2 linked regions of the Zobellia alginiliquefaciens genome follow. The protein of the gene in region 2 binds, or shares a complex with, the protein of the main gene of each other region. Links are inferred from orthologs where the notes say so. Each region holds a gene or a part of one and is shown on either strand. Other genes may lie near its edges. The genes, in order: P0077_RS13140 and rny.

Region 1 (15,322 bases), 2.7 Mb from region 2 along the record:
TTCTGTATCACACAGTTTTTTTTACCTACCAAGGCCACAATACATTTAATTGAACAAATTATTTGTTTTATGCTCATAAATCGTATCTTTGCAGCTTGATTGAAAATCAGTCATATATACATAAAAATCATTTAAAACAATATTGGAATGTATTTAACAAAAGAAGTAAAAGCCGAAATCTTTAAGAAACACGGCGGTAGTGAAACAAACACAGGTTCTACAGAAGGCCAAATCGCTTTGTTCACACACAGAATTAACCACCTAACCGGTCACTTAAAAAAGAACCACAAAGATTACAACACTGAGCGTTCATTAGTAAAGTTGGTAGGTAAAAGAAGAAGCCTACTTGATTATATGATCAAGAACGATATTGTTAAGTATCGTGAGCTTATTAAAGAACTAGGTATTAGAAAATAAGTATTTTACAAAGGGCTGAAATTTTCAGCCCTTTTTTTTTATATATTAGTCATCCTAAATAATTAGGATTTTACAAAAAGCTGCACCCAGTTTTTCATTGGTCAACACAACACAACAACTTCGGCCTTAACAAGTCGATAAGACCATTGTTTAACAATTCGCCCATTGGCGTATTTAATTAAAATTTATGATTCCAAAAGTATTTAAAGAGGTCATAGACCTTGGTGACGGTAGGGAAATTTCTATCGAAACCGGAAAATTGGCAAAGCAGGCCCACGGTTCTGTTGTTGTACAGTCAGGAAAATGTATGCTATTGTGTACGGTTGTTTCCAACTACAAACAAAGTGATGTTGACTTTCTTCCATTAACGGTAGATTACCGCGAAAAATTTGCAGCTGCGGGCCGTTACCCAGGTGGTTTCTTCAAAAGGGAAGCAAGACCTAGTGATGGTGAAGTATTGACTATGCGTTTGGTAGACCGTGTACTTCGTCCACTTTTCCCAAAAGATTATCACTCTGAAACTCAGGTGATGATTCAATTAATGTCTCATGATGATGACGTTATGCCAGATGCAATGGCCGGTTTGGCTGCATCTGCTGCAATTCAATTATCGGATTTTCCATTTGAATGTGCAATCTCTGAAGCTAGAGTTGCCCGCGTAGACGGTAAATTCGTTATCAACCCAACTAGAGCTCAATTGGCCGAATCCGACATTGATATGATGATCGGTGCTTCTGCTGATTCTGTAATGATGGTTGAAGGTGAGATGGATGAAATTTCTGAAGAAGAAATGACCGAGGCCATCAAATTTGCACACGAAGCCATTAAAGTACAGTGTGCCGCTCAATTAAAACTTGCTGAAGCTTTCGGAAAGAAAGATGTACGTGAGTATGAGCCAGAAAGAGAAGATGAAGACTTGGCCAAGAAAATTCACGACATGGCATATGACAAAGTATATGCCGTAGCTAAAGCAGGTTCTGCCAAACATGAGAGAAGCGCTTCTTTTAGTGAAATAAAAGAAGAAATTAAAGCTACTTTCTCTGAAGAAGAACAAGCTGACTTTGGTGGTATGATTTCAAAATACTACAATAAAGCTGAAAAAGCTGCTGTTCGTGATCTTACCCTAAACGAAGGTTTACGTTTAGATGGTCGTAAGACCGATGAGATTAGACCTATCTGGTGTGAAGTAGATTACCTACCATCAACACACGGTTCCGCTATATTTACCCGTGGGGAAACTCAGGCATTGGCTACTGTAACCCTAGGTACTTCTAGAGATTCAAACAAAATTGACATGCCATCTTACGAAGGTGAGGAGAATTTCTATTTACACTACAACTTCCCTCCTTTCTCAACTGGTGAAGCAAGACCTATCCGTGGTACTTCTCGTCGTGAGGTAGGACATGGTAACTTGGCACAACGTGCCTTAAAAGGAATGGTCCCTGCAGATTGCCCTTATACAGTTCGTGTAGTATCCGAAGTGTTAGAATCTAACGGTTCCTCTTCTATGGCTACTGTTTGTGCTGGTACTATGGCAATGATGGATGCTGGTGTACAATTGAAAAAACCGGTTTCAGGTATTGCAATGGGATTAATTTCTGATGCGGACTCTGGTAAATATGCCGTTCTTTCCGATATTTTAGGTGATGAAGATCACTTGGGAGATATGGACTTTAAAGTAACCGGTACAGCAGATGGTATTACCGCTTGCCAAATGGACATTAAAGTAAAAGGTCTTTCTTACGAAATCTTGGTAAATGCCTTAAAACAAGCAAGAGAAGGTCGTTTACACATTCTTGGAAAACTGACGGATACTATCTCTGCTCCTAACGCAGATGTGAAGCCTCATTCTCCAAAAATGGTTACACGTACTATTCCTAATGAATTTATTGGTGCACTTATTGGACCAGGAGGAAAAGTAATTCAAGAACTTCAAAAAGAAACAGATACTACTATTGTTATCAATGAAGACCCGGTTACAGAAGAAGGTATTGTTGAAATTTTAGGTACGGACCAGAATGGTATTGACGCGGTATTGGCCAAGATCGATGCCCTAATGTTCAAACCTGCAGTTGGTAGTGCTTACGAAGTTAAAGTAATTAAAATGCTAGACTTTGGCGCTGTTGTAGAATACCAAGATGCCCCGGGCAATGAAGTATTGTTACATGTTTCCGAATTGGCATGGGAAAGAACCGAGAATGTTTCCGATGTTGTGAACATGGGTGACGTTTTTGATGTGAAGTACTTAGGTACCGACCCAAGAACCCGTAAAGAAAAGGTTTCTAGAAAAGCTCTTTTACCAAAACCTGAAGGTTTTGTAGAAAGACCACCACGTAACGATAAAGATCGTGGTCGTGGTAGAGATGACAGACGAGGTGGTAGAGACAACCGTGATCGTAAGCCAAGAAGAGACTAAACACTCTTTTCTTTAATACATATTTAAAGCCTCAACATAGTAAGTTGAGGCTTTTTTATGCGACTTATCTAAAAAGTAAAGTTTTTTTCACCCAATTGTAACATTTCTATGTTTTTTACGTATAAGTATATGCAGTCTATGCAAACTGAACCTAATTTATTTACATGAGACAGCTTAAAATCACAAAACAGGTCACCAACAGGGAGACCGCATCTTTGGACAAGTACTTGCAAGAAATAGGCAAAGTAGACTTGATTACAGCAGATGAAGAAGTAGAATTGGCACAACGTATCAAGGCAGGCGATCAGGTCGCTCTTGAAAAACTAACAAAGGCCAATCTTCGATTCGTTGTATCGGTAGCTAAGCAGTACCAAAACCAGGGACTTACTTTACCCGATTTAATTAACGAGGGTAACCTTGGCCTTATTAAGGCCGCACAACGATTTGACGAAACGAGGGGATTTAAATTTATTTCCTATGCAGTATGGTGGATTCGTCAATCTATATTACAAGCTTTGGCGGAACAATCTCGTATTGTACGTTTGCCATTGAACAAAATTGGATCGATCAATAAGATTAACAAGACCTTTGCTTTTCTAGAGCAGGCACACGAACGTATGCCTTCACCAGAAGAAATTGCAAAAGAATTGGATATGACGGTTGCAGATGTTAAGCAGTCGCTTAAAAACTCTGGTCGTCATGTATCTATGGATGCGCCTCTTATTGACGGTGAAGATTCTAACCTTTACGATGTACTTCGTAGTGGTGAATCTCCAAATCCTGACAAAGAATTGTTGCACGAATCTTTGCGTACTGAAATTGAGCGCGCTTTAGAAACTCTAACTCCAAGAGAAGCAGACGTTATCCGTTTGTACTTTGGTCTTGCCGGGCAACATTCTATGACATTGGAAGAAATTGGTGAAACTTTTGACCTAACGAGAGAAAGAGTTCGTCAGATTAAAGAAAAAGCTATTAGAAGATTAAAACATACTTCTAGAAGCAAAATCCTTAAGACCTATTTAGGTTAAAAACACCATAAAATTGCACGTTAAATATTCCTTAAATTGGAAATTTGGCATATATATTGTAATTTTAAAAGCAACAACAGTTTATCATGACTGTTCGTTTTTTGATTGATGAATAAACTCCGGCTGATTACCGGAGTTTTTTCATTTATAATATATAGTACAATCACCCACAAGCCCTTTATTTAATGGGCCTGATGGAAAATAACAAGAATCACACATTTAAAGTACCACTATGGAATCCGAAAAAAAATCATCCAACACCCAACCTAACAATCCATTACACGGTGTAAAATTAGTGGACATATTGGAACAGTTGAGAAAAAAATACTCATGGGAAGAATTGGCAGAACGTATAAACATCAATTGTTTTAAAAGCAACCCTACAATTAAGTCGTCTTTAAAATTTTTAAGGCGTACACCATGGGCCCGAACCAAGGTAGAACAGTTATATTTGAAATCTTTTCATAAATAGATTGTTATATGCCCTTCAACATTGTACTTGTAGAACCCGAAATACCCAACAACACCGGAAATATTGGCAGATTGGCACTTGGCTCAGGGTCTACCTTACATCTCGTTAAACCATTTGGCTTTGAATTAAACGACAAACGCTTAAAACGTGCAGGACTTGACTACTGGCCCCATTTAGAGGTACACATTTACGAAAGTCTGGACGACTTTTTGTCGCAACACGGTGAGAAAAATCTAATATTGTTTTCTAGTCATGGCACTAAAAATCACTGGTCCATTCCATTTGAGGATGGTCAATTTCTTGTTTTTGGCAAAGAATCCGTAGGCTTACCTTCCTCCTTGGTATCTTCGTACAAAGACAGTTTGTATAAAATTCCACTTTATAGTGAACACATTCGAAGTTTAAACCTAGCCAATGCCGTAGGTATCGCGGTCTATGAAGGGCTTAAGAACATCCAATAAAGAAGAAAGTAATCACCCTCCATTACGACTGTTAGTTGACCATACTAAATTTTAAATTAGTCGATATTTATAAAAAAACGATTAACTTGAAGTATCTCATTGGTATTCAAAAATTTAACGCGTTTGTCTATGAAAGATTCTGAAATGCTTTCCTTTATTCAAGGATTGCCAAAAACCGAACTCCATTTACATATTGAAGGCTCTTTTGAACCTGAACTTATGTTTAAGATTGCAAAACGCAATAACATTAAAATTAAATATGCCAATGTTGACGAAATTAAACAAGCCTATAGTTTCAATAATCTTCAAGAGTTTCTAGACATCTATTATGCAGGGGCTTCTGTTCTACTTACGGAGCAAGATTTTTATGATCTTACTTGGGCGTATTTGACAAAAGTTCATGAGCAAAACGTAAAACACGTAGAGATTTTCTTTGACCCTCAAACCCATACGGACCGTAACGTTCCTTTTGAATTCGTTTTAAACGGAATTTACAATGCACTAGAAGACGGTCAAAAACAATTGGGCATAAGTTTCAGGCTAATTATGAGTTTCTTGAGGCATCTAGATGAAGCTTCGGCCTTTAAAACCTTAGAACAGGCTTTACCCCATAAAGATAAAATTGTAGCCGTAGGATTGGATTCTTCGGAGGTGGGCAACCCGCCTTCTAAATTTCAACGGGTCTTTGAAAAGGCCCTTAACGAAGGTTTTTTAACGGTAGCCCATGCGGGCGAAGAAGGCCCTTCGGAATATATTAAGGAAGCGCTAGACCTCCTAAAAGTCACCAGAATTGACCATGGCAACCGTTGTCTGGACGATGCTGATTTGGTAAAAAGACTAGTTGAGCAGCAAATGCCACTTACCCTGTGCCCCTTATCCAATCTTGAGCTTAAAGTTATTCAGGATTTAAAAGAATATGCACTGCCCACCATGATGGAACACAATTTACTGGTCACTATCAACTCTGATGACCCTGCTTATTTTGGCGGGTATATGAACGAAAATTTTTGGGAAATAACCAAGGCCTTAAATTTATCGAAGTCGCAAATTGCGGAACTGGCAAAAAATGGGTTTAAGGCAAGTTGGTTATCGGAACAAGAAAAACAAGGCTATTTACAAGAGATCGACGAATATCTGAAAAACAACTAACTCCGTACGGTGTTATTCTTTAGCCGGTATGCGTTACTTCGTAAAAACACAATTCACTACTTTTGCATAAATTCTTTTTAACAGACACAAAATGAGCAAAACAAAAATTGCACCTTCTCTTCTAGCGGCCGATTTTGGCAACTTACAGCGCGATATAGAAATGGTAAACAACAGTGATGCTGATTGGCACCATATTGACATAATGGACGGCGTTTTTGTTCCTAATATATCATACGGCATGCCAGTTGTGAAAACAATTGCTGAGCATGCCACTAAGCCATTAGATGTGCATTTAATGATTGTTGACCCAGACCGCTATATTAAAACTTTTGCTGAATTGGGCGCAACACACCTTACGGTTCATTATGAAGCTTGCACGCATTTACACCGAACCATACAGGCTATAAAGGCGGAAGGAATGAAAGCTGGGGTAGCATTGAACCCACATACCAATGTTAACTTGCTCAAAAATATAATCAAAGATTTGGACATTGTTCTCATTATGAGTGTTAACCCTGGTTTTGGCGGACAAAGTTTTATAGAGAATACGTACGAAAAAATACACAACCTAAAGGAATTGATTAAAGAATCCGATGCCTCTACTTTGATTGAGGTTGATGGTGGGGTAAATTCCAAAAATGCCAAAGCCCTTATAAAAGCAGGAGCGGATATTCTTGTGGCAGGCAGCTTTATTTTTAAGACCGAAGACCCAACGAAAACAATTCAAGAACTTAAAAAATCTACGGATAGATGGAGCATTTTCGAGTTGTAATTATAGGTGGAGGACCTATAGGAATAGCATGTGCCCTTGAAGCCCAAAAAAATGGATTGAACTACGTGATTCTTGAAAAAGGCCCTATCGTAAATTCATTGTTCAACTATCCGCAGAACATGCAGTTTTTCTCTTCTTCGGAAAAGTTGGAAATAGATAACATTCCATTTATAAGCACAGAGGCAAAACCTAAACGCAATGAAGCGTTAGAATATTACAGAAGGATAGTTACCTCCAATGATTTAAATATAAGGCTATTTGAAAAAGTGAAAAACGTAGAAAAGACACAGAATGGATTTTCGATCGTTTCCTCAAAAAATACGTACACCGCGGACAAAGTTATTGTGGCTACCGGATTTTATGACTTACCAAATACGCTGAACATACCGGGAGAAGACTTACCTAAGATAGCTCACTATTACAAAGACCCGCATTTTTATGCCAGTCAAAAACTGGCTGTTGTAGGCGCCAGTAATTCGGCTATTGATGCTGCTTTAGAATGTTACCGCAAAGGTGCCGAGGTTACTTTAATTATTAGAGGTGACGAAGTTGGCCCCAGGGTAAAATACTGGGTTCGTCCTGATATAATCAACCGTATTGAGGAGGGCAGTATTAAAGCCTACTTTAATTCGAAATTAACGGAAGTGCGGCAAAGTGAAATTGTAATTGATACTCCAGAAGGAACGGTTACCCTTCAGAACGACTTTGTATTGGCTTTGACCGGTTACATGCCCAATTTTGATTTTATAACCCATATGGGTATTAAACTTTCAGAAGACGCCAAGAAGCTACCTCAATATGACCCAGAAACCATGGAAACCAATGTTGCCGGCATTTACTTGGCCGGTGTGATTTGCGGTGGTATGGAAACCCATAAATGGTTTATTGAAAACTCTAGAATACATGCTAAAATGATAATTTCCTCCATTCTAAAGGAAAAAGAGATTAGCACTACATAACTACTTACCCCTGTTTTCAGGGGGTAACATTTCACGGTTACAGGTATATTTTTCGGTGGTGCAAAACATGACATTTGTACCACTAAAGAACCTGAACTATGAAATATATCTACCCAAAACTCCTGCTCATCTGTCTGGCTTTCGCCATTTATTTCAATAACAAATCAGTTGAAAATAAAGATTTATCGCATTTAAGTAAAGTCAACCAATATTCTTTATTAGTTCAACGCGGGGCTTTTCATTTTGATTCGTTTAAAATCGTAAAGAACAAAATCTCGCATATTCCCGGTATTTCGTCCAATTTTGAAACGGCAACTTACAATGAAAATAGTCAGACTTTTTTAGACAGTTTACAAACTTTAGGCTTTTTCAAAAAGCTAGAAGCTCAAGGTTTTTGGAACCTGAAAACCCACTATGGTTCAGAAACCTCATGTAACAGTCAACTTATCGTGACCTTGACTACGAATGGAAAATCAAAAACCGTAATTTGCGATGATTACCAAACGGATTGTCCCGAACTCATAAAATATATAGAGAAAAAAGTTGTTGAATTGGAAGGAAACGATTTAAAACGAATCTATTTACCAGGATAAAACCATACCGCTGAAAACAAAACATAAATCCTATTTTTTCCGTTTGTTGCACATCTACTGTTTATTGGCAACAGTTATTCTGTTGGGCGCTTTAAATCTGCATGCCCAAGAATCTGGGAAAGACTTGCATGCCCCACCGCCACGCATCACTTTTTCGACCATTCCAACCCATCAGGAAGAATCGTTAAAATCACATTACGAAGCTTTAAAATATGCCGAGTTTGGAAATCAGCGGTTTTCCATATTTGAGCAATTAATGGAAGAACATATTACAAGAGGCAACACGGATTCCATTTTACACTATGGCAATCTTTACGTAAAAGAATTGGGCAACTGGCAAAAACCGGACTCCTTAAAAACGTTCCACTATGCTAAAGCACATTACTTTTTAGGCATCGGAAATCATTTTAATGGCCTTTTAGACAAATCTATTGAATGGCATATAAAAGGGCTTCAAGATGCAGAAGCTACGAACTCCACTGAATTTCAATACCGGAATAAAATAGGTCTATCACACAACTACATCCTAAAATCAGAAACGGATAAAGCGCTAGTGGTGCTTACCAAAGCCGTATTGAATTATGGAACAGAATTTCCAAAACTGACCATACAAGCCCATCTTCTCATGGGTAATGCCCATCTTTTTAAACAAGAATATGACCTTGCCCGTACAGACTACGAAGAGGCATTGCGCATGGCGTTGGACTTTAAAGATGCAGAAAAAGAATTATCGGCTAAATTAAATTTAGCCAAACTTGCCGAAGCACAACAAGATTATGAAAAGGCATTTCAAGGGTATGAATCCGTTAGGAATCAAGCTTTGGCCCGTGATTTTACCGCTATCTATTTTGAAGGCTCATTGCTCTTGGCCAAATTGTACTATAAAGAGGAAATGTACAAAACCGCAAATATTGCATTGAGTTTTGCCTATATCAACGCCATAGATCGCGAAAACCTTCAGTTTCAAAAAGAAGCTTTGATGATACAGGCCAGGAGTTTTGCCAAGTTAGATGATTATAAAAATGCGTACGCGGTAATGACCCAATTGTCCGGTGTCAACCATCAAATAAATACCAAACAACAACGGGAAATCATAAAAGAACTAGAAATTCAATATGAAACTCTAGAAAAAGAAAAGGCTATTTCCAGCCTTGAGGAAGACCAACTCATCAAGGCTGCAGAACTCAAAAGGCAGAAGACCGTTCAAAAAGCATTTCTTATTGGTTTCCTCGTGATTCTAATTCCTATAATCGCTTTACTCTATGTCTACTATCAAAAGATACAGACGCAAAGCGAATTGAACAAAAAGCAAGAAATAATTAATCAACAAAAGGTTACTACGCTAAAACAGGAACAAGAACTTAACCTTATTAAAGCATCTATTGATGGGCAAGATGAAGAGCGGAAAAGAATTGCCCAAGAACTACATGATAGTATTGGTGGCAACCTTGCCGGAATAAAGTTGCAAGTAGCTTCCATGACCAGTGAATCCGATAGATGGAAAGATATTAACGGACAATTGGACGAGACATATCAATTGGTACGGGACATCTCACACACGCTGATTCCCAAAAAGTTTAGACAAAATGCTTTTTCCGATTTGATACGGGAATATATTGCCTCTATTTCGCGTAGCGGAACACTAAAAATAGGTTTTCACCCACATCCTGAAGTGGATATTAATGCGATTGACGATACGGTCCAAATGGAACTTTTTAAGATGATACAGGAGTTAATGACCAATACGTTAAAACATGCGGAAGCTTCAAAAGTAGACCTTCACCTGAGTCTTTTAAACCATGAACTATCCTTACTTTTTGAAGACAACGGCAAAGGTTTTGACACCACAGCAACGAACCACGGTATCGGTTTTGAGAATATACAAAGTAGAATCACCCAACTTAACGGCACGCTTCACATAGACTCAACACCCAACAGAGGAACCGTAATAGCTATTGAAATACCTATAAAAAAAATATCACATGAAATATAACCTCATCATAGCAGATGACCATAAAATGTTTATAGATGGTTTACTGAGCATCTTAAACGATGCCCCTGAATTTTTAGTAGCTACTACGGCTAAAAATGGTGCGCAGGTGGTTAAATATCTAGACATTAACGGGGCCAATGAACTTCACTTGCTCATTACCGACCTCAGCATGCCGGAAATGGATGGTATTGAACTGAACCGTATTGTAAAAGAAAAATACCCTACCCTAAAAACATTAGTGGTAAGTATGCATATTGATGGAGGAATGATCGAGAAACTCATTCAAAACAATGTTGACGGTTATGTTCCGAAGAATGCAGAAAAGGACGAACTCCTAGCTGCCATGCGAACTATAGTTAAAGGAGAAAAATACTTTTCACAAGAAGTAAAACGTGTCTATACAGACGCTATGTTCGAAAATAAAAAACAAGAAGAAGTTCATCTAACCGACCGAGAAAAAGAGGTACTTAAACTCATTGCGGATGAATATACTACCCAAGAAATTGCAGATGAACTTTTCCTGAGCAAGCACACCATAGAGAGCTATCGTAAGAACTTAATCTCTAAATTACAGGTGAAAAATTTAGCAGGTCTTACCAAACATGCCATTAAAATTGGGCTTCTGGACTCCTAATTAAACAAACAGTAAAATAAGGGTAAGTACCAGTCCGCCAAGGGCAAAATAAATACCCTTCTTGAATATAGGAGCACTAGGTCTGAACATCCAAAAAGCAGATATTACAAAGAATAGCAGTGCCGCACCAAAGAAAATATTCAAGAAAAATAAAGGCTGACTAGAAGTTGCTTTGTGTATTTTGGTCATTTTTCCCAAAACATAAGGTAAATTTTTCTGAGTGTATGTGGTAAATCCAGTCTGACTATCATAGGTTCCGCCTTCAAAATAAACAGTTCCTCCCTCCTCTTTTTCTACTTTAAAGTGTTTAATCTTCAAAGCCTTGCCAACATCTTCTGCCTTTATATTAGGTTTTATTGTTTTTTCTACGGCAACTTCTTTTTTAAGAAAATCCGTATCCCTAAAAATTAAAATAATACCGCTTATAGCGTACATGGCCATTATTCCTGCCAAGAAAAAGCCTAAGTACCTGTGGTAGGTACGCATCTTTTCTTCTGTTTTTCTTCCCATAGTTGGTTTGGTTTGTTGGTTTACCTTCTTCTTCCCGAATACTCCATGGCTTCACCTTTACCAAAACCATAGCTAAAGCCAAATGTAATAAACCTGCCCCTTTGTCTACGACTATATGTTGAAAAAGTATCTTGGGTAATTTCGGATTCTTGTACCCGTGAGGCAAAAACATCCCTAACGCCTAGACTAACCACACCTTTACCTTTAAGGATTTTTCGGCGAGCACCAAGGTCCAGAAAGAGGTTGTCACTGGTTTTTCCTTGTACGGTCTCATAGCTACTTTGGTAATTACCGGTTGCTTCAAAATCTATATCGGCGGGCATTTTAATTTTGGCCATAAGTTTAGCAGACCATCTATCCGCATTAAAATCGAAATTTAGGGTATCGAGGCTCCCTTCTCTTACAAATCTGTTATAGTTTAAATCCGTAGTTGCGGTAAACCATTTTAGCGGACTATACTTTGCATTGAACTCCACACCTGTTGCTTTGTTGGTTCCGATATTCTCTGGTTTGCTAATATTCACGTCTCCTTCCAATGTATTGATAGACTCAATTACATCTGTAGTATAACGATGATAAACACTGGCGTTCAAGGATGCTTTTTCAAGAATAAAAATACTGGTAACCTCGTACGAATCGGTGAATTCTGGTTGTAAATCTGGATTACCTTGACGGATATTGAAATTATTTCTGATATTAAAAAACGGATTCAAATCCCATAAATCCGGGCGATACACCCTTCGTGAATAACCCGCTTGCATAGAAACTTTATCGGTAAACTTATATGAGGTATGCGCACTAGGAAAAAGATTGGAATACTTCTGCTCGTTCGCTTCGTTCGTATTTTTCAGTAAGGTGTTAAGGTTGGTCTGTTCCATACGTACCCCAGCCTTTATGCCCCATTTTTCACCTTCATAAGCTCCTGTTCCATAAAGGGCAAACACCTTTTGGTCGTATTCAAATACATTGGTTAAATTGGTATCGGACACGTAAGCACCGCTTATCAGGTCTTGCACCTCATAATCGTTACTTACATCGTTCATCACATACTGCCCCCCAGCTTCCATAGTCCATTCTTCGGTAAAGGGTCTGGTATAATCTAATTTAAACGTATACTCCGCTTCTTTAAACTCGGTTCGCGTGCGCTGAACAGCATCTTGATCATCCCCTGAAATAGTGAAATCCTCAAAATCCGAAGACTGGTCTTTTCCAAAGAAATTACCCAAAGCACTGAATAAAAGATCATGGTCTTCATGGTCCTTAAAATCGCTTTTATACTGAAGTTCATATTGATATTTGGGATTTGTTGCTTCGGTAGTTTCCGTACGTTCCCATTCCGAAATTAATTGGTTGTCCCCATCCCTAGATTCATAATTGGTTTGTGAGGGCTGGTCCTCTATTTCATAGGCAAAATTCCCTGAAAGGGTCAATACATTATTATCATTGATGTAATAGTCCGTACCGAGAATGATATTATAAAACTCCTCATTTCTAAACTCCTCACCTACGGAGGCTATAGATGAACCATCGGTCAAATCCCGATTGATATTTTCTACATCGTTCGGAAGTTCTCTATATCCCGCTCCAAGTTGACTAAAGAGATTAAAGCGTTCTGTACGGCGGTTGAGACTTAAACCAAAGCTATGATTGTCCGGAGACCCCGTATTTAAACTAATTGAACCGTTAAGGCCCTCCCGTTCTTCTTTCTTTATGACGATATTTATGATTCCCGAGGTACCTTCCGCATCATATTTCGCCGATGGATTGGTAATCACCTCTACCCGTTCTATCATATCCGAAGTAATCGTACCCAAGGCATTCCCACCTTCTCCGGTTAGAATAGAAGGTTTTCCATTTATCAATACCTGTACCCCTTGGCTTCCGCGTAAGCTAATTTGCCCTTCGATATTTACATTTACGGAAGGTACATTGTTCAGCACCTCCAATGCACTAGCGCCTGTGCTACTAATATCTTTTCCTACGTTAAAAACACGTTTATCTAACTTAAACTGTGTTCGTGACACCTCACCTGCTACAACAACTTCAGAAAGTTGTTGCGCATCTGCTGCCAGTGTTATTTCCTTTAAATCTATCTTACCGTTTGCGGACACGAGATTATCAAATCTTTTTTTCTCAAAGCCTATAAAACTAATTTCAACGAAGAAGTTCTCTGCATCCGTTTTTAAACTAAAAGTACCATCATCTAAGGTGGTGGTTCCCGTAATTCCTTTTTGTGTGGCTTTATCGCCAATCAGTACCGTAGCAAATGCCACGGGCTGTCCGCCGGTTTCCACGACCGTACCTGTAATCTCGATCTCTCCATTTTGAGCCTGGCTAATATTCGCTAGAAAAAGCGTTAAAAGAAGTGGTAAAAAAGTAGTGGTAAATTTTAGATGCATGGTAAAAGTTGTTTGGAATATAAAAGTGCATAAAAAAAGTATCTGACCGAACTCAATAACATCAATTTAACAATTTTAACAATCGTTCTAACCGCTGAATTCTATGCCTTTACACGCTGTACTCAATCCCATTTCATATGCTGTAAACGCACTGCGTTAAGAATTGCCAACAATGCCACACCCACATCTGCAAAAACGGCCTCCCACATGGTAGCCATACCAGAAGCACCCAAAAGCAGAACAATAGCTTTGACACCAAATGCAAGAGCTATATTCTGCCAAACGATACGCCTTGTGGATTTTGCTATTTCTATGGCCTGTGCCACTTTGGTGGGCTGATCGGTCTGTATGATAATATCGGCCGTTTCTATGGCTACATCACTGCCCAGACCACCCATTGCGATACCCACATCACTAGCTGCCAATACTGGCGCATCATTAATTCCATCTCCTACAAACGCTACAGTAGCTCCAGGCTTCTTTTTTAGACGCTCTACTTCGTTCAGTTTGTCTTCGGGCAAGAGGCCGCCTTTGGCATTTTTTATATTTAGTTTTTTTGCTACCGCTTGAGTGATGGCATCCGTATCACCGGAAAGCATTATTATATTGGTGACACCCGTCTTTTCCATTTCCAGAACGGCCTGCCCGGCATCGTCCTTCAACTCATCCGCAATGGTTACATACCCCACAAATGCATCATCAATAGCTATCACAACTAAACTGTCCGCTATAGCCAATGCAGTATCGGGTACTCTTATGCCATGAGCAGTCAATAAAGTTTCATTACCTGCAAAGACCGTTTTACCGTTAACGGTACCTTTTAGCCCCATGCCGGCTACTTCGGTAACCTCCGTTGCGCTAAACCCTAAATCTTCCTTCAAATGAAAGTCCATTATGGCTTTGGCTATCGGGTGTGTAGATTGTGACTCCAGAGCTGCGAGGTAGTTCATTAGCTCATTTTGGGTGATTGTGCTTTCATTTTGTCCATTTCCATGTAATACAATATCCCTGATTTTAAACACCCCTTTGGTCACCGTTCCCGTTTTATCCATCGCTATGGTATTCAGCTTGGTCATGGTATCCAAAAACGATGCGCCTTTAAACAGAATACCATTCCTAGATGCCGCACCCAATCCCCCAAAATATCCCAAGGGAATAGAGATGACCAGCGCACAAGGGCATGAAATCACTAAAAACACCAATGCCCGGTACAACCAATCCTGAAAAGCATATGTTTCTACGAAAAAATAGGGCAACAAGGTAAGTGCAATTGCCAAATACACTACGATAGGTGTATAAATCCTAGCAAATTTTCTAATGAAAAGTTCGGTCTTAGATTTTCTAGCCGTAGCATTCTGAACCATATCTAGAATACGGGCAATGGAACTATCCTTAAACTCCTTGGAACTTTCCACTTCCACCACACCATCCAAATTGATGCTGCCCTCAAATACTTTAGCTCCTTTAATAGCGGATGTGGGTTTGCTTTCCCCGGAAATGGCAGCCGTGTTCAAACTTG
Region 2 (15,317 bases):
GCAGCACCACTTTTCTTTCGGCACAAAACCGTCCTAACGTTTTGATCATGCTTACGGATGATCAAGGTTATGGCGACTTAGGTTCTCATGGTAATCCCTATTTAAAAACTCCTCATATTGAAGAGATAGGGAAACAAGGGCTCGAAATGACCCATTTTTTTTCGTACCCCAACTGTTCCGCCACTAGAGCTGCAATTTTAACGGGCCGTTACCCGTACCGCACAGGAGTTACGGGTGTTACCCAAGTAGACCACTTTATGAATACTTCGGAAGAAACCCTAGCGGAAATTTTAGCTAAGAACGGCTATCGCACGGGAATATTCGGTAAATGGCATTTGGGTGATAATGCTCCTATGCGACCAACAGACCAAGGGTTTCAAGAAGCTTTGGTACATAAAGGAGGTGGCATTGGTCAAGCTGCAGGCCCCGCCGGAAACACGTATTTTGACCCCATCCTTGAACACAATAATGAATCTAAAAAATACAAAGGTTATTGTGATGATATCTTTACCGATGCTGCTCTGGATTTTATCAGCAAAAAAAGTGACCAACCGTTTTTCACGTACCTAGCTACCAACCTACCGCATTTTCCACTGGAAGTTCCAAATGAAAAAGTAGACCCGTATAGAAAAATAGGCCTGCATGAAGATAATGCGCGTACCTACGGCATGATCGATAATATTGATGCCAATGTAGGGCGTGTTTTAAAGCGATTAAAAAAATTAGGCATCGCAGATAACACACTTGTTATTTTTCTTTCGGACAATGGTCCACGACACCGTCGTACTAAAAATGATGTTTATCCGGGTAGATGGGTATCTAATTTAAGAGGTACAAAGACCAGTGTGTACGAATGTGGAATACGCGTACCTTTCTTTGTTCAATGGCCAAAAAAGATTGAAAAATCACAACAGAAAAGTACTATGGGTGCAGTCATAGACGTGTTACCGACCATACTGGACGTCTGTAAAATTGAGGCACCTCAACATATTAAATTAGATGGCAAATCTCTTCTTCCTCTATGGAAAAATGAAAAAACAGACTTTGGAGATAGGGAAATGCATTACGGCCCAACTGTCTTTAAATACATGCATTTTGCCGTTCGTACCCAGAAGTATAAATTGGTAAGCCCGCATGATGACCCGCACCATATTCTCTATCAACCTAAAGACGAAGAACTAAAAGAAGTACTGGCCAACCTTGAATTATATGATGTTGAGAACGACCCAAGCGAACGTATAAATATAGCCAAGAATCACCCTGAAATTGTAGAGAACCTTCTAGCCCGTTATGAAAACTGGTTTGACGAAGTTACCGAAGAAAGAGACTCCAAAGGAATACAACGCATCTATCTTGGTAACGCCATACAACGTTCCACAAATTTATCTCAGTTTGATTGAGGAGGTCCTAGGGTAATTTCCAAAAACGATCTAGGTCACTGGCGCGTTACAACTGAAGCCGGAATTTACAACTTTAGCTTTGACCTTCCTACTCTAGAAAAAGATGGTATAGCCCATCTAAAATATAAAGATGTGCATTTAGAACTTCCCGTAACTAAAAACCAGAAGAAAGTAGTTTTTAAAGAGGTTACCCTTCCCGAAGGAAAAGGAAATTTACACGCTTTCCTAAAAACGGAAAGACTAGCAAAAGGTCCTTTATTTGTTGATGTAGAACGTATTGACTAATATTTACAAGCTTGACTACATAGCTGTATTTATATTTTCAAACCTCATCAAGCCGCACTTAAGTACCACGTTTTAGCTTATCTATTAACAAATAAGGCTAAAATAATGCTACAACTAGATAAAATCTAAGAATTGTTTTTTCTTGTATTGCCCTTAATTTGTATGCTGCGCTGCTTTATAACTTTCACATTTTAATTATGTGAATTCTCAACAAACCAACAAAAGAGCATCGTGCGATATAAATTTTCGGATTATGAAAAAACTCAGCTTCATCCTTTGCATTTTTCTCACCTTGCTTTCCTGCAAGCAAAATACAACTGATCAACATCAATCTTCAGAGGGAACGAATACCAAGGACTACGCCGCCAATTTGGATTCAGGAAAAGGCATTATTAACAATACAAATAGTCCGCATGTAAAACTAAAAAGTATTGACATTGGCGATTGTAAATGGACAGAAGGTTTCTGGGCCGAAAAATGGAAAGTTGCCGAAGAAACCATGATTCCGCATATGGGCGAAATCCTAAAAGGAGACATAGGCCACGGTTACAATAACTTTAAAATCGCTGCTGGATTAAAAGAAGGGGAACACAAAGGATTTTGGTGGCATGATGGCGATTTCTACAAGTGGATGGAAGCCAAAATGTATATCTACGGTGTAAATAAAGATGAAAAAATTGTAGAGGAAATAGATGAAATAATAGACGTCATAGCTCAAGCTCAGCAAAATGACGGGTACCTTTCTACTCCAGCAATTATTCGCGAGGATATTGAACCTTTTACCAATAGACGATATCACGAGCTGTACAATAGTGGCCACCTACTTACTAGTGCCTGTATTCATTATCGTCTCACTGGCAAAACAAATTTTCTAGATATTGCAGTAAAACACGCTGATTACCTCTACAAACTTTTTTCACCAAAGCCGGACCACTTGAAACGATTTGGCTTTAACCAAACTCAGATTATGGGCTTGGTTGAATTGTACCGCACCACAAAAGACAAGCGATATCTAGAACTAGCGGAACAATTCATAAACATGAGAGGTACGTACAAAATTGAAGATGATGAGACTACCAAGGGCTACCCTATTGGTGATATGGTCCAGGAGCGTGTTCCTCTTCGTGAAGAAACCGAAGCCGTGGGCCATGCAGTATTGGCACTATACTATTATGCCGGTGCTGCCGATGTGTATGCCGAAACCGGAGAAAAAGAACTAATTGATGCGTTGGAAAGATTATGGGACAACGTGACCAACAAGAAAATGTACATCACAGGAGCAATTGGTCAAACTCATTACGGACGTTCTTCTCGCCTGGATAAGATTGAAGAAGGTTTTATTGATGAATATATGATGCCCAATATGACGGCCTACAATGAAACTTGTGCCAACATCTGTAATTCCATGTTCAATTACCGTATGCTTACCTTAACCGGAGATGCCAAACACGGTGATATTATGGAGCTTGTGTTGCATAATAGTGGACTCTCGGGCATCAGTCTTGAAGGAAAAGACTATTATTATTCCAACCCACTACGTAAAATTGAGGGAGCGCTTGATTATGAAAAAATGAACGTTGAGTTTCCTGAAAGACAACCCTATCTTAAATGCTTTTGTTGCCCACCGAACTTAGTACGTACCATTGCAAAATCTCCTGGATGGGCCTATAGTAAATCCGAAAACGGAATTGCCGTTAACCTATACGGTGGAAATGAATTGAATACTACATTATTGGATGGTTCAACTATAAAATTGACCCAAAAGACAGATTACCCATGGAACGGTGCGGTAAAAATAACGGTCAATGAATGTAAAGCTGACGCCTTTGAAGTTCTTCTTCGCATTCCTAGTTGGGCTAAAGGAACTAAAATTAAAGTCAATGGGACTTTGGTGGACAATGTGCAATCAGGGACTTTCGTCAAAATCGAAAGAAAATGGACGGCCGGTGACGAAATTACTGTTGATATGCCCATGGAGACCAAGTTCATAGAAGGACACCCTCGCATTGAAGAAGTCCGTAACCAAGTAGCCCTAAAAAGAGGCCCGGTTGTGTACTGTATAGAATCAGCAGATTTACCCGAAAATACAGATATCACCAATGTTTATCTTTCTTCCAATAAAAAACTAAAACCTACCTCTAGACCTGATTTTCTGGGTGGTGTTACTACTCTAGAAGGAGAGATACTTTTACGTCAGGACAAGTTGGGAGAAATGTATCAAGAAGTAAGCGAACCAGAATTCCAATCCTTTAAAACCAATTTTATACCTTACTACGCTTGGAGCAATAGAGGCCAAGGAGAAATGACGGTTTTCTTACCTGTAATCTGGAATTAGGATTTATGGTAACTGACCATAACTTAATTTAGACGATTTATGGATTCTTATAAAAAGAATGCTTTTACGTACTCCACCATTGTGGCAATGGGCGGTTTTATATTTGGATTGGACGCTGCACTTATCTCAGGTACGATTAAGTTCATCACAATTGAATTTTCATTGAACGAACTTGAGCTAGGCTCTGTTGTAGGTGCTCCCGCCATGGGGGTTCTTTTGGCACTTTTGTTCATGGGGTACGCTTGCAACACATTAGGACGAAAAACCACCTTAATGATTGCCGCTGCCTTTTATCTCATTTCCGCAATCTGTTCGTCTTTGGCACCTTCATATTGGACGCTTATTAGCGCCCGTTTCTTGGGTGGACTCGCTTTTAGCTCAATCTCTTTGGCATCCATGTACATTGGGGAAATAGCACCTCCAAAATGGCGCGGAAAATTGGTATCCATGACCCAGATAAATATTGTGTTCGGCCTCTCTGCTGCGTACTTCATTAATTACTTTATTCTTGGTCTTGCAAACTCTAATGCCAATTGGGTAGCAACCCTAGGTATCAACGAATATACTTGGAGATGGATGCTTGCTACTGAAATTATTTTTGCACTATTATGGTTCGTTCTTTTATTTTTCATTCCCAGAAGTCCTGCTTGGTTACTATATAAGGGAAGAACGCAAGAAGCGGAACAAATACTACTAAAAGTTACGGTCCAAGAAAAAATATCGGAAAAAATAGGTCAAATGAAGGCGAGTCTTGAAAAAGGCAATCAAGACCACACCATAATTACTCAATTAAAAGAAATTTTTTCTAAGCCAATGCGAATCACCATGATTATTGCCATGACTATCGCAATTGCACAACAAGCCACCGGAATTAACGCCATCGTTTTCTATGCACCTACTGTTTTTGAACAATTGGGCATTGGTACCGATGCGGCATTTGCCCAAGCTATATACATTGGCCTTACCAGTATTGTTTTTACCGTTCTGGGACTGCTTCTGGTTGATAGAATTGGTAGAAGACCCATGATTTTATGGGGTATGGCTTGGATAGTACTAAGTCTTGGGGTTTGCTTTTATGGTTTCAAAATGGCGGATTACACCATTACCGAACAAGCCATAACCGAAATGAAGGATATTCCCAACTCTGAAAATTTGTCCGCCTTGGTCGGGATTCCTTACGAGAGTGATATTGCCTTTAAAAATGCTTTAATAGAAAGTATTGGAGAAACCGAAGCCAGAAACCACTCCGGACTTTTATTACAAAAGGCCGCAAATATTAACGCAATTCTCATACTCCTGGGAATCCTAAGCTTTATTGCAGCATTTCATTTTTCGGTAGGACCGATTATGTGGGTTCTTTTTTCAGAAATTTTCCCTATTTCCCTACGAGGAATTGCCATACCATTTTTCACCTTGATCACCAGTTTTGTGAGCTATCTGGTACAGAAATTTTTTCCATGGCAATTAGCTACTATGGGCATTAGCTCAACCCTTTTATTCTATGCCATTGTGGTAAGTATTGGCTTGGTTATTCTTTATATCTATTTAAAGGAGACCAAAAATATGACTATAGAAGAAGTACAATTGGCGCTGGCCACTAGACGAAAAAAATAAATAGAAATGAAACAAGCCACTCCTTCAAATATAAACAGCCCGTATACCCAACTAAAAAGTCTGAATATTGGTAATTGCCAGTGGACTACAGGTTTTTGGGCCGATAAATTTGAACTCTGTGTCAATGCCATGGTGCCGTATATGGGAGACGTATTATGTGGAGACGTGGGTCATGCACTTAACAACTTTAAAATAGCGGCCGGAGAAAAAGAAGGCGAGCATCAAGGCATGTTTTGGCATGATGGCGATTTCTACAAATTCATGGAGGCCAAAACCTATGTGTACGCCCAAACCAAAAACAAAGAATTACTTCATGAGTTGGACGAGTACATCACCATAATTGGAAAAGCACAGGAAAGTGATGGGTACCTTCAGACTCAGATACAATTGAGAGAAGGCGTTGATCGCTATGAAAATCGCAAATACCATGAAATGTACAACACTGGACATTTGCTCATTAGCGCTTGTATTCATCACAGCATTACCGAACAACGTAATTTTCTGGATATCGCAATAAAACATGCAGATTTACTGTACACTATCTTTATGCCAGACACCAAACATTACGGTCGTTTTGGCTTTAACCAGACCCAGATAATGGGCCTCGTAGAATTGTACCGTGTTACAGGAGACAAAAAGTATTTGACCCTCGCAGAAAAATTTATAGACAACCGTGGAAAATATGACGTAAAACACCACCCGACCACTGAGGGCTATCCTATTGGCGATATGGTACAGGAACGTACACCTTTACGGGAATCCAAGGAAGCCGTGGGTCATGCCGTGCTTGCCCTATATTACTACGCCGGAGCTGCAGATGTTTATGCCGAGACAGGAGAAAAAGACCTTATTGATGCCTTAGACCGTCTTTGGGAAAACGTGACGACCAAGAAAATGTATGTAACCGGTGCCGTGGGTCAAGCCCACTATGGAGCTTCGGTAAATCGTGATATGATAGAAGAAGGCTTCATAGATGCATATATGATGCCCAACATGACCGCCTATAATGAGACCTGCGCCAATTTATGCAACGCTATGTTCAGCTACCGCATGTTAAATCTTAAAGGGGAGGCCAAATATGCAGATATTGTTGAGTTGGTACTATACAACAGTGCATTATCTGGTATTAGCGTAACGGGCAAAGAATACTTTTATGCGAACCCATTGCGGATGCTAAATAACACCAGAGATTATAACGCACACGAAAATGTGACCGAAACACCCAACAGAGAACCTTATCTGAGTTGTTTCTGCTGCCCTCCTAACCTAGTTCGTACTATTGCTACGGTTTCGGAATGGGCTTATAGTCTTTCTGAAAATGGAGTAACCGTAAATCTATACGGTGCAAATAATCTAGTGTCCCATCTACAAGATGGTTCCCCTATTAAAATTTCGCAAGAAACGGAATATCCTTGGCAAGGAAAGGTAAAGATGAATATTGAGGAGTGTAAAACAGATACTTTCACCATTAGTTTACGCATTCCAAAATGGTCAAAAACTGCACAGATTACAATCAACAATGAAAAATTAAATAACTCCATAACTCCCGGAAGCTTCGTGAAGATTGAGCGTAACTGGAAGAAAGGCGATGTGCTTATTCTTGACATGCCAATGGAAGTTGAATTTATAGAAGGCCATCCAAGAATTGAAGAAGTACGGAATCAAATTGCTATAAAACGCGGACCAATAGTTTACTGTATTGAATCTCCAGATTTACCAGAGAATACAGACATTCTGGATATTTACTTCAACGGCAACAAAAAACTGGAACCTACTTATCAAACTGAGTTTTTAGGAGGTGTTACTACCCTAGAAGGAGAAGTCCTAATCCGAAAAGATAAAGGCGAAGGTATCTACAGAACCGTTCAAAAACCTGAATGGACACCTTACAAAACGCAACTTGTACCCTATTTTGCGTGGAGTAATCGCGGGCAGGCCGAAATGACAGTATTCATGCCTGTGGTTTGGGAGGATTAAAACCCATTTCCCATATTCTGCCAAAAACAGACCAGACCGTACTAAATAGATAAAATAGTGCCATTAGCGGTTAACCCACGTAAAAGGAAACATTTGTTTTAGTGTTTTATTTGTGAGACTCAGGTTATAATCCTGAGTAACCATCTCAACCTAACTAAAACATTTATCCTTTTTAAGACTCAACTATGAAAAGAACATTAGCACTTGCTGGCGGCTTATTACTATCTATTTGCAGCTTTGCACAAGAACATGGGGTCATGAACAATTCAAAGACCCCGCACATGAACCTTAAGACCATTGATATAGATGATTGTCGGTGGACGGATGGTTTTTGGGCCGATAAACTCAAAGCGGCCCATGAGGTAATGATTCCTAATTTAGGCAGGTTAATGGACGACCCTGAAATTATTCATGCCTATGCCAATTTTAAAGTGGCTGCAGGCCTTGAGGAAGGGGAATTTAGAGGATGGTCCTTTACAGATGGAGATTTCTACAAATATGTAGAGGCACTGGCGTATGAATATGCAATGACCAAAGATGAAAAGATAAACCAACAGATGGATGAAATCATCGCGGTGATTGCAAAAGCACAACGTCCCAATGGTTACATCCACACTAAAATTCAAATCGGTCACGGTATTGCAGGTTTTCTTCATGAATCCGAACATCCATTTAAAAGTGATGAAAAACCCTATACCAACGGACCTTCTCACGAATTTTACAATTTCGGACACCTCATGACCGCTGCTTGTGTCCATTATAAAATCACTGGTAAAAAGAACTTTCTTGATATAGCTATTAAAGCGAGTGATAATATCTACGACCATTTTAAAGAACCTTCTCCAGAACTAGCTCGTATAGACTGGAACCCGCCGCATTATATGGGTCTGATAGAAATGTACCGCACCACTGGAGACAAAAAATACCTAGAGCTTACTGAGAGCTTTGTAAACATGCTAGGTACAGCACCCAAAAAACATGGAGACCATCGTGGTATGGACCATAGCCAAAGGGGTACGTCCGTTAGGGAAGAATCCAAAGCAGTGGGTCATGCCGGCCATGCCAACTATTTGTATGCCGGTGTGGCCGATTTGTACGCGGAAACCGGTGACCAAACCTTAAAAGACTACCTAGAGCGTATTTGGACGAACGTAACTACTCAAAAAATGTACTTGACCGGAGCAACCGGCCCTCACCATTTCGGAATATCCGATCATGCAATTGTTGCTGAAGCTTACGGTAAAGATTATGAGCTTCCCAATATAAAAGCCTATAACGAAACCTGTGCCAACATTGGTAATGCCATGTGGAACTGGCGTATGTTTTTAATGAACGGTGAAGGCCGTTTTGCCGATATTATGGAACTGATTTTTTACAATAGTGCCATTTCGGGTATTTCATTAGATGGCGAACATTTCTTTTACACCAACCCATTACGTTTTATTGAAGGCCACCCGCAGAATACAAAAGATGAAGGCAAACGCGGTGAATTCATGTCGGTTTTTTGTTGCCCCCCAAACATCATCCGTACCATTGCCAAAATGCATACCTACGCTTATAGCACTTCAGAAAAAGGAATTTGGGTAAACCTGTACGGAAGCAATGTACTTGATACCGATTTAGCAGATGGCACCAACATCAAACTAACTCAACAAAGCAATTATCCTTGGGACGGGAATATCAAAATCACTATTGATTCCAAAAAGAAAAAAGAATATAGTTTAATGCTGCGCATTCCTGCTTGGGCGGAGAGCGCTGCCATTACAGTGAACGGAGAAAAAGTTGACCAATCTCCAAAAGCAGGGTCATATGCAGAAGTTACCCGCAAATGGAAAAAAGGAGATGTGGTAGAGCTAGAACTACCTATGGCTCCCCTATTGATTACTGCGGACCCAAATGTTGAAGAGACTAGAAACCAAGTAGCCGTAAAACGTGGTCCTTTAGTTTACTGCTTGGAGAGCGAAGATTTAGTAGCAGGCACTAACATCAAAGACATTATAGTTCCTAGCAATATCTCGTTTCAACCTAAATATGAAGCCAACCTTTTATCAGGGATTACGGTTTTGGAAGGCGAAGCCAACCTTTTACCAAAAGAAGATTGGTCTAAACAACTATACAAGCCACTGGCAAAACCTGAACTACAAAAAACACCTATAAAGATGATACCTTATTTTGCATGGGCGAACCGTGGTGTTCATGATATGTCCGTTTGGTTGCCATTGCAATATTGATTTAAGACCAAAGGAAAATTAAGTAATTTAAAAGAAATGAATCTAACAAAATGTATCGTTTGTTTTTTCCTGCTCGGTCATGCTTTAGGTTGTAATTCTCAAAAAAGTGAATCTGGAAAAGCGCTTGCCAAAAAACCCAATATTTTATTCATTGCTATAGACGACCTCAGACCAGAACTGGGGTCCTATGGTTCTGAAATAGTCCAAAGCCCTAACTTAGACAAACTAGCCAGTGATGGTCTTCAGTTTAACCGAGCCTATTGTCAACAGGCTATTTGTGGCCCATCACGTGCTAGCGTTTTAACCGGACTTCGACCAGAGACCAGCGGTATTTTTCACAACTATTTAAAAATACGTGAGCTATATCCGGATATCGTTACTTTACCTCAGCTCTTTAAAAACAATGGCTACGAAGCTACTTATTTCGGAAAGATATTTCATCACGGTGATTTAGATGATTCTCTATCGTGGAGTCGTGTGCCCAATCCCTATCCTAAATCGGTTGTGGGTTTTGCACTTCCCAAGAACCAAAGCATTCGTGAAGCCACCCGTAAGGATATGTTTTCCAAATATGGCGATGTAGCAAAATACGGTCTGGCTATGGGTCCAGCCTACGAATCGGCAGATGTTCCCGATAATACCTATGCTGATGGTTACAATACGGATTTAGCTATTGCACATATCAAAGAAATGGCAAAGACCAATGAAAAGCCTTTCTTCTTAGGTCTCGGTTTTAACAAACCTCATTTAAATTGGGTGGCGCCAAAAAAATATTGGGATTTGTACGAGGAAGAAGATATCCCAATGGCCAGTGACAGTATCTCTCCTAGGAACAGTGCCGCAATGGGTATTCACCCGTCCTTTGAGTTACGAGTCAGATCAGGAATTCCTAAAAAAGGAAAGTTAGGCCGGGGTCTTTCAAAAACCTTAAAACAGGCATATTTGGCCTGTGTAAGCTATGTGGATGCACAAATTGGCCGCGCCATACAAGCTTTGGATGAAGCTGGAATACGGGATAACACTATTATTATTGTTTGGAGTGACCATGGGTACCATCTGGGTGATATGGGTATTTGGGGCAAGGCCACCAACTATGAAATTGCGACGAGAGTTCCACTTATGATTTGGACTCCAGATATGCCCGAAGCAAATAGAGGAGCCCAAACGGAAGCTCTGGTAGAGTTAATAGACATGTATCCTACCCTTTGCGAACTGGCCGGAATTGAAAAGCCTAGTCATGTAGAAGGAAAAAGTTTTGTACCTCTTTTAGACAATCCAACACAAGATTGGAAAACAGCCGTATTTAGTCAGTTTCCTTCTCCAGCCTTGCGGGAATGGGGTTCCTACCCCTTACGCCCTGCTATGCGCGAAACTTATTTTGGGCCGCTTATTGAAAGTATTGAAGCAAAAATTAAAGTCCAACAAAAAGAAAAATGGAATAGAGACCTCTTCGAAAACAAATTAATGGGGTATGCTATGCGAACCGACCAATATAGATTTATTGTCTGGAAAGACCGTACACTACCGCAAGCATTACCTCTTTACTTTGAGCTTTATGACCACAAGAACGACCCTGAGGAAATGGTAAATATTGCTCCAGAAAACCCTGAACTGGTGGCTCAATTATTCACTCAATTCAAAAACGAGAAAAATATACCTGAACAAACTAATGAGTAGAAAATATACTTTTTAAACTAAATTAAATTTACATCTATGTCAATTCATCTTAATCGTTTTAAACTAATCCTATATTCCACTGTTCTGTCCGTAACAACCTTCGGGCTTGCCCAAGAAACTCGTCCTAATATTCTGGTTGTTTTATGCGATGACCTCGGTTATGCCGATGTTGGTTTTAATGGCGCTACGGATATTGTCACTCCAGAAATGGATAAACTAGCTAAGAATGGAACTATTTTCTCGTCAGCGTATGTGGCGCACCCCTTCTGCGGACCAAGTCGTTCCGCATTGTTAACAGGGCGCTATCCGCACTTAACGGGAACACCTTATAATCTGTTTCATAATAGCAGCGATAGAGACGAGGATAATCTGGGCGTTCCCGTGGAAGAAACCTATATGTCCAAAGTGCTTCAAAATGCGGGATACTACACCAGTGCAATTGGAAAATGGCATTTGGGTTCCGCTCCAAAATTTCATCCTAACAAAAGGGGATTTGATAATTTCTATGGTTTTCTAGGTGGTGGCCATGACTATTTCCCTGCCAAATACAACATTACCTACAAATCACAGGTTAAATCTGGGGTAGAAAATATAAGGGATTATTTATGGCCCATGGAACATAACGGGAAGCCTGCCAATGAAACCGAATACATTACGGATGAGTTTTCTAGAGAGGCAAGTAATTCCATACGCTTGGCTACAAAAAAGAAGCAACCTTTCTTTATCTACCTAGCCTATAATGCACCGCACGTTCCGCTGCAAGCCAAGGCAGAGGATATAGCTAAGTTTTCACACATAGAAGACAAAGATCGTAGAACCTATGCGGCCATGGTATATGCCGTTGACCGTGGAATTGGTAACATTGTAAAGACCCTAAAAGAGACAGGCCAACTAGACAATACCTTAATCGTTTTTTTAAGTGATAATGGTGGGAACTTTGATCATGGTGCCAATAACTATCCGCTGAAAGGCACAAAAGGGGATACTTATGAAGGTGGTTATAGGGTACCAATGTTCTTTCATTGGCCCAAGAGAATAAAAAAAGAGCAACGTTTTGACTTTCCTGTTTCTGCAATGGACCTCTACCCTACTTTTGTAGAACTCGCTAATGCCAAACTTCCGGAAGGAAAAGAATTAAGCGGAAAAAATATTATTGAGGATGTAATTCAACAAACCGAACCTTATAAAGACGAAATGATTTTTTCTTTACGCTATCGCGAAGGCTATAATGATGTTGGAGCTAGGCTTGGCGATTGGAAAATTACAAGAATGGGCAATGAACCATGGCGACTTCACAACCTTAAAGAGGATATAGGAGAAAAGAAAAATTTGGCAGGCCGGCACCCTGAGCGACTGAAAGAAATGGTAGCAAGAACACAAGAATGGACAAACAGTTTTGTGGCTCCGTTGTGGGTCTATTCACGCAAAGACCAAGAGCTATGGAATAGCGGTGTAATGCCAAATTACGAAGGCACCTTTGAAGTGGATAAACTTGTTGAACCTCCGGTTCACAATTAATATTCACTTAATTAAACAAAAAAGAGCCGCTATATGCGGCTCTTTTATTTGATATCTATAGTGAAGTCTACTTCGCTACGTTCACTGACCTTGTTTCTCTGATAACAGTGACTTTTACTTGCCCAGGGTAGGTCATGTCTGTTTGTATTTTCTGTGAAATTTCAAAAGACAACTGTGCTGCTTTCTCATCATTCACTTTTTCGCTTTCAACGATTACCCGTAGTTCACGACCTGCTTGAATAGCATAAGCCTTCTGAACACCTCCAAAACTAAAAGCTACTTCTTCTAAGTCTTTTAAACGCTGAATGTACGAGTCCAATACTTGTCTACGTGCTCCCGGTCTTGCACCGCTAATGGCATCGCAAACCTGTACGATCGGTGAGATAAGCGTCTTCATTTCAATTTCATCATGGTGAGCACCAATAGCATTACATACATCTGGTTTCTCTCCGTATTTCTCTGCCCACTGCATACCGAGTATAGCGTGCGGAGTTTCTACTTCTGCTTCCGTGTTCGGTACTTTACCTATATCGTGCAAAAGTCCGGCACGTTTTGCCAATTTAGGGTTCAAACCAAGTTCAGCGGCCATTACACCACATAGTTTAGCCACTTCTCTGGAGTGTTGTAGCAAGTTTTGTCCGTAAGAAGAACGGTATTTCATTCTACCTACCGCACGAACCAATTCTGGGTGCAAACCGTGAATACCCAAATCAATAACGGCACGTTTACCTACTTCTACAATTTCTTGTTCAATTTGTTTTTCTGTTTTCTTAACTATCTCTTCAATACGCGCTGGGTGAATTCTACCGTCTGTTACCAACTTGTGCAACGAAAGTCTTGCCACCTCACGACGTACCGAATCAAAACAAGATAGAATAATCGCTTCCGGAGTATCATCAACAATAATTTCTACTCCTGTTGCAGATTCCAAAGCACGAATATTTCTACCTTCCCTACCAATAATCCTACCTTTAACATCATCTGATTCCAAGTTAAAAACAGATACACAGTTCTCTACCGCTTCCTCCGTTCCTATACGTTGAATGGTGTTAATAACAATTTTCTTGGCTTCCTGCTGCGCAGTTAACTTAGCCTCTTCTACGGTAGTTTGAATATAGGCCATAGCATCTGTCTTTGCCGTTTCCTTTAACGACTCCATCAGCTGCCCTTTTGCATCATCTGCGGAAAGTCCCGAGATTACCTCTAACTGCTGTACTTGGTTCTTATGAAGCTTTTCTAGTTCATTTTGCTTCTTTTCAAGGAATGCCTCCTTATGGGAAACTTCCTTTAACTTACCGTCTAGCTGAGAGTTGAGTTTTTTACTTTTGGCCAATTCATTACTAACCTGAGACTCTTTATCCCGAGTCCGCTTTTCGGCCTCGCCAATCTTCTTGTCTTTATTAATAATTACTTTCTCATGCTCTGCTTTCAACTCTAAAAACTTCTCTTTAGCTTGAAAAATCTTATCCTTCTTAATGTTTTCGCCTTCGGTCTTGGCGGCACTGATTATTGAATTTGCCTCGGTTTTGGCATTGGAAAGCATTTTTGAAGCTTTCCCCTTTTCCATAAATTTTGCGATGGCAAATCCAATCGCAAGGCCGACGATACCGGCTATTATAAGTGTTGCACTATCCATATATCTAACAATTTAGGTTTGAACAAGCCTGAGCACTTAGCAGTTACATTGTGATACATGTACCGACCACCGTTGCTCAAACAAATCCATAAAAAAAGCCCACATCAGCGAAGTTTTGAACAAACTCCAATAAACAGGTTTAGGGCTACAAGACTGATCAAGAATCCCTATACGAGTAGGGCCCGCTTTTACAATCTAAACTCACCCTTTTTAAACAAAATAAATGTTGAGTTTGTCAAAAGGTAATACCAATGTGGGCAGTAACTTATGTATTTTAAAGAACGTATTTTATTTTAAACCTAGCTTTGATGTCACCAACTGATCCAACGCTTTTAAACGTTCGGTTGCATTTTCGGTTCCTTCGGATTGATCAATACCACGCTGCTCGATTTTAGAGGCAAATTGTAAGGCACACATGGCCAAAACATCTTGCTTATCTCGCACAGCATAACTTTGTTCAAACTTTTTCGCCAATTGTTCAATGTTCTTCGCCGCCTTTCGCAAGCCTTCTTCCTGGCTTGGATCAATGGTCAAAGGGTACACCCTATCAGCTATAGAAAGCTTTATTTTTAGCTTTTCCGACATTTTATTTTTTAAACATTATTCTGAAAGTTGTGCTATACAATAGTCCAATTCCCTGATCA

Evidence for each region.
Region 1: rny (region 2) and P0077_RS13140 share a complex: the UniProt entries of both Bacillus subtilis proteins name them as parts of the possible RNA degradosome complex. The link is inferred for Zobellia alginiliquefaciens from one-to-one orthologs.

What each region holds. Positions count from the first base shown.
Region 1 is NZ_CP119758.1:3,116,488-3,131,809, reverse strand. What follows is about bases 286-3,218. They hold P0077_RS13140 (polyribonucleotide nucleotidyltransferase), read left to right. Parts: upstream 286-604; coding sequence 605-2,833; downstream 2,834-3,218. Other genes in these bases: P0077_RS13135 (sigma-70 family RNA polymerase sigma factor), read left to right, coding at 2,998-3,218; rpsO (30S ribosomal protein S15), read left to right, coding at 286-417. In the rest of the region: more of rpsO, read left to right, coding at 148-285; more of P0077_RS13135, read left to right, coding at 3,219-3,861; P0077_RS13130 (VF530 family protein), read left to right, coding at 4,094-4,333; P0077_RS13125 (tRNA (cytidine(34)-2'-O)-methyltransferase), read left to right, coding at 4,342-4,794; P0077_RS13120 (adenosine deaminase), read left to right, coding at 4,924-5,943; rpe (ribulose-phosphate 3-epimerase), read left to right, coding at 6,035-6,715; P0077_RS13110 (YpdA family putative bacillithiol disulfide reductase), read left to right, coding at 6,694-7,674; P0077_RS13105 (hypothetical protein), read left to right, coding at 7,773-8,267; P0077_RS13100 (tetratricopeptide repeat-containing sensor histidine kinase), read left to right, coding at 8,332-10,260; P0077_RS13095 (response regulator), read left to right, coding at 10,250-10,894; P0077_RS13090 (hypothetical protein), read right to left, coding at 10,895-11,404; P0077_RS13085 (TonB-dependent receptor), read right to left, coding at 11,425-13,803; P0077_RS13080 (heavy metal translocating P-type ATPase), read right to left, coding at 13,926-15,322. UniProt on the Bacillus subtilis protein: Involved in mRNA degradation. Catalyzes the phosphorolysis of single-stranded polyribonucleotides processively in the 3'- to 5'-direction. Necessary for competence development in Bacillus subtilis.
Region 2 is NZ_CP119758.1:411,772-427,088, forward strand. The notes cover bases 12,390-15,317. They hold rny (ribonuclease Y), read right to left. Parts: upstream 14,674-15,317; coding sequence 13,105-14,673; downstream 12,390-13,104. Other genes in these bases: P0077_RS01750 (sulfatase family protein), read left to right, coding at 12,390-13,037; P0077_RS01765 (cell division protein ZapA), read right to left, coding at 14,962-15,258; P0077_RS01770 (hypothetical protein), read right to left, coding at 15,274-15,317. Outside these bases: P0077_RS01715 (arylsulfatase), read left to right, coding at 1-1,400; P0077_RS01720 (hypothetical protein), read left to right, coding at 1,533-1,685; P0077_RS01725 (glycoside hydrolase family 127 protein), read left to right, coding at 1,939-4,020; P0077_RS01730 (MFS transporter), read left to right, coding at 4,060-5,634; P0077_RS01735 (glycoside hydrolase family 127 protein), read left to right, coding at 5,641-7,611; P0077_RS01740 (glycoside hydrolase family 127 protein), read left to right, coding at 7,797-9,842; P0077_RS01745 (sulfatase), read left to right, coding at 9,879-11,519; more of P0077_RS01750, read left to right, coding at 11,556-12,389. UniProt on the Bacillus subtilis protein: Endoribonuclease that initiates mRNA decay. Initiates the decay of all SAM-dependent riboswitches, such as yitJ riboswitch. Involved in processing of the gapA operon mRNA, it cleaves between cggR and gapA.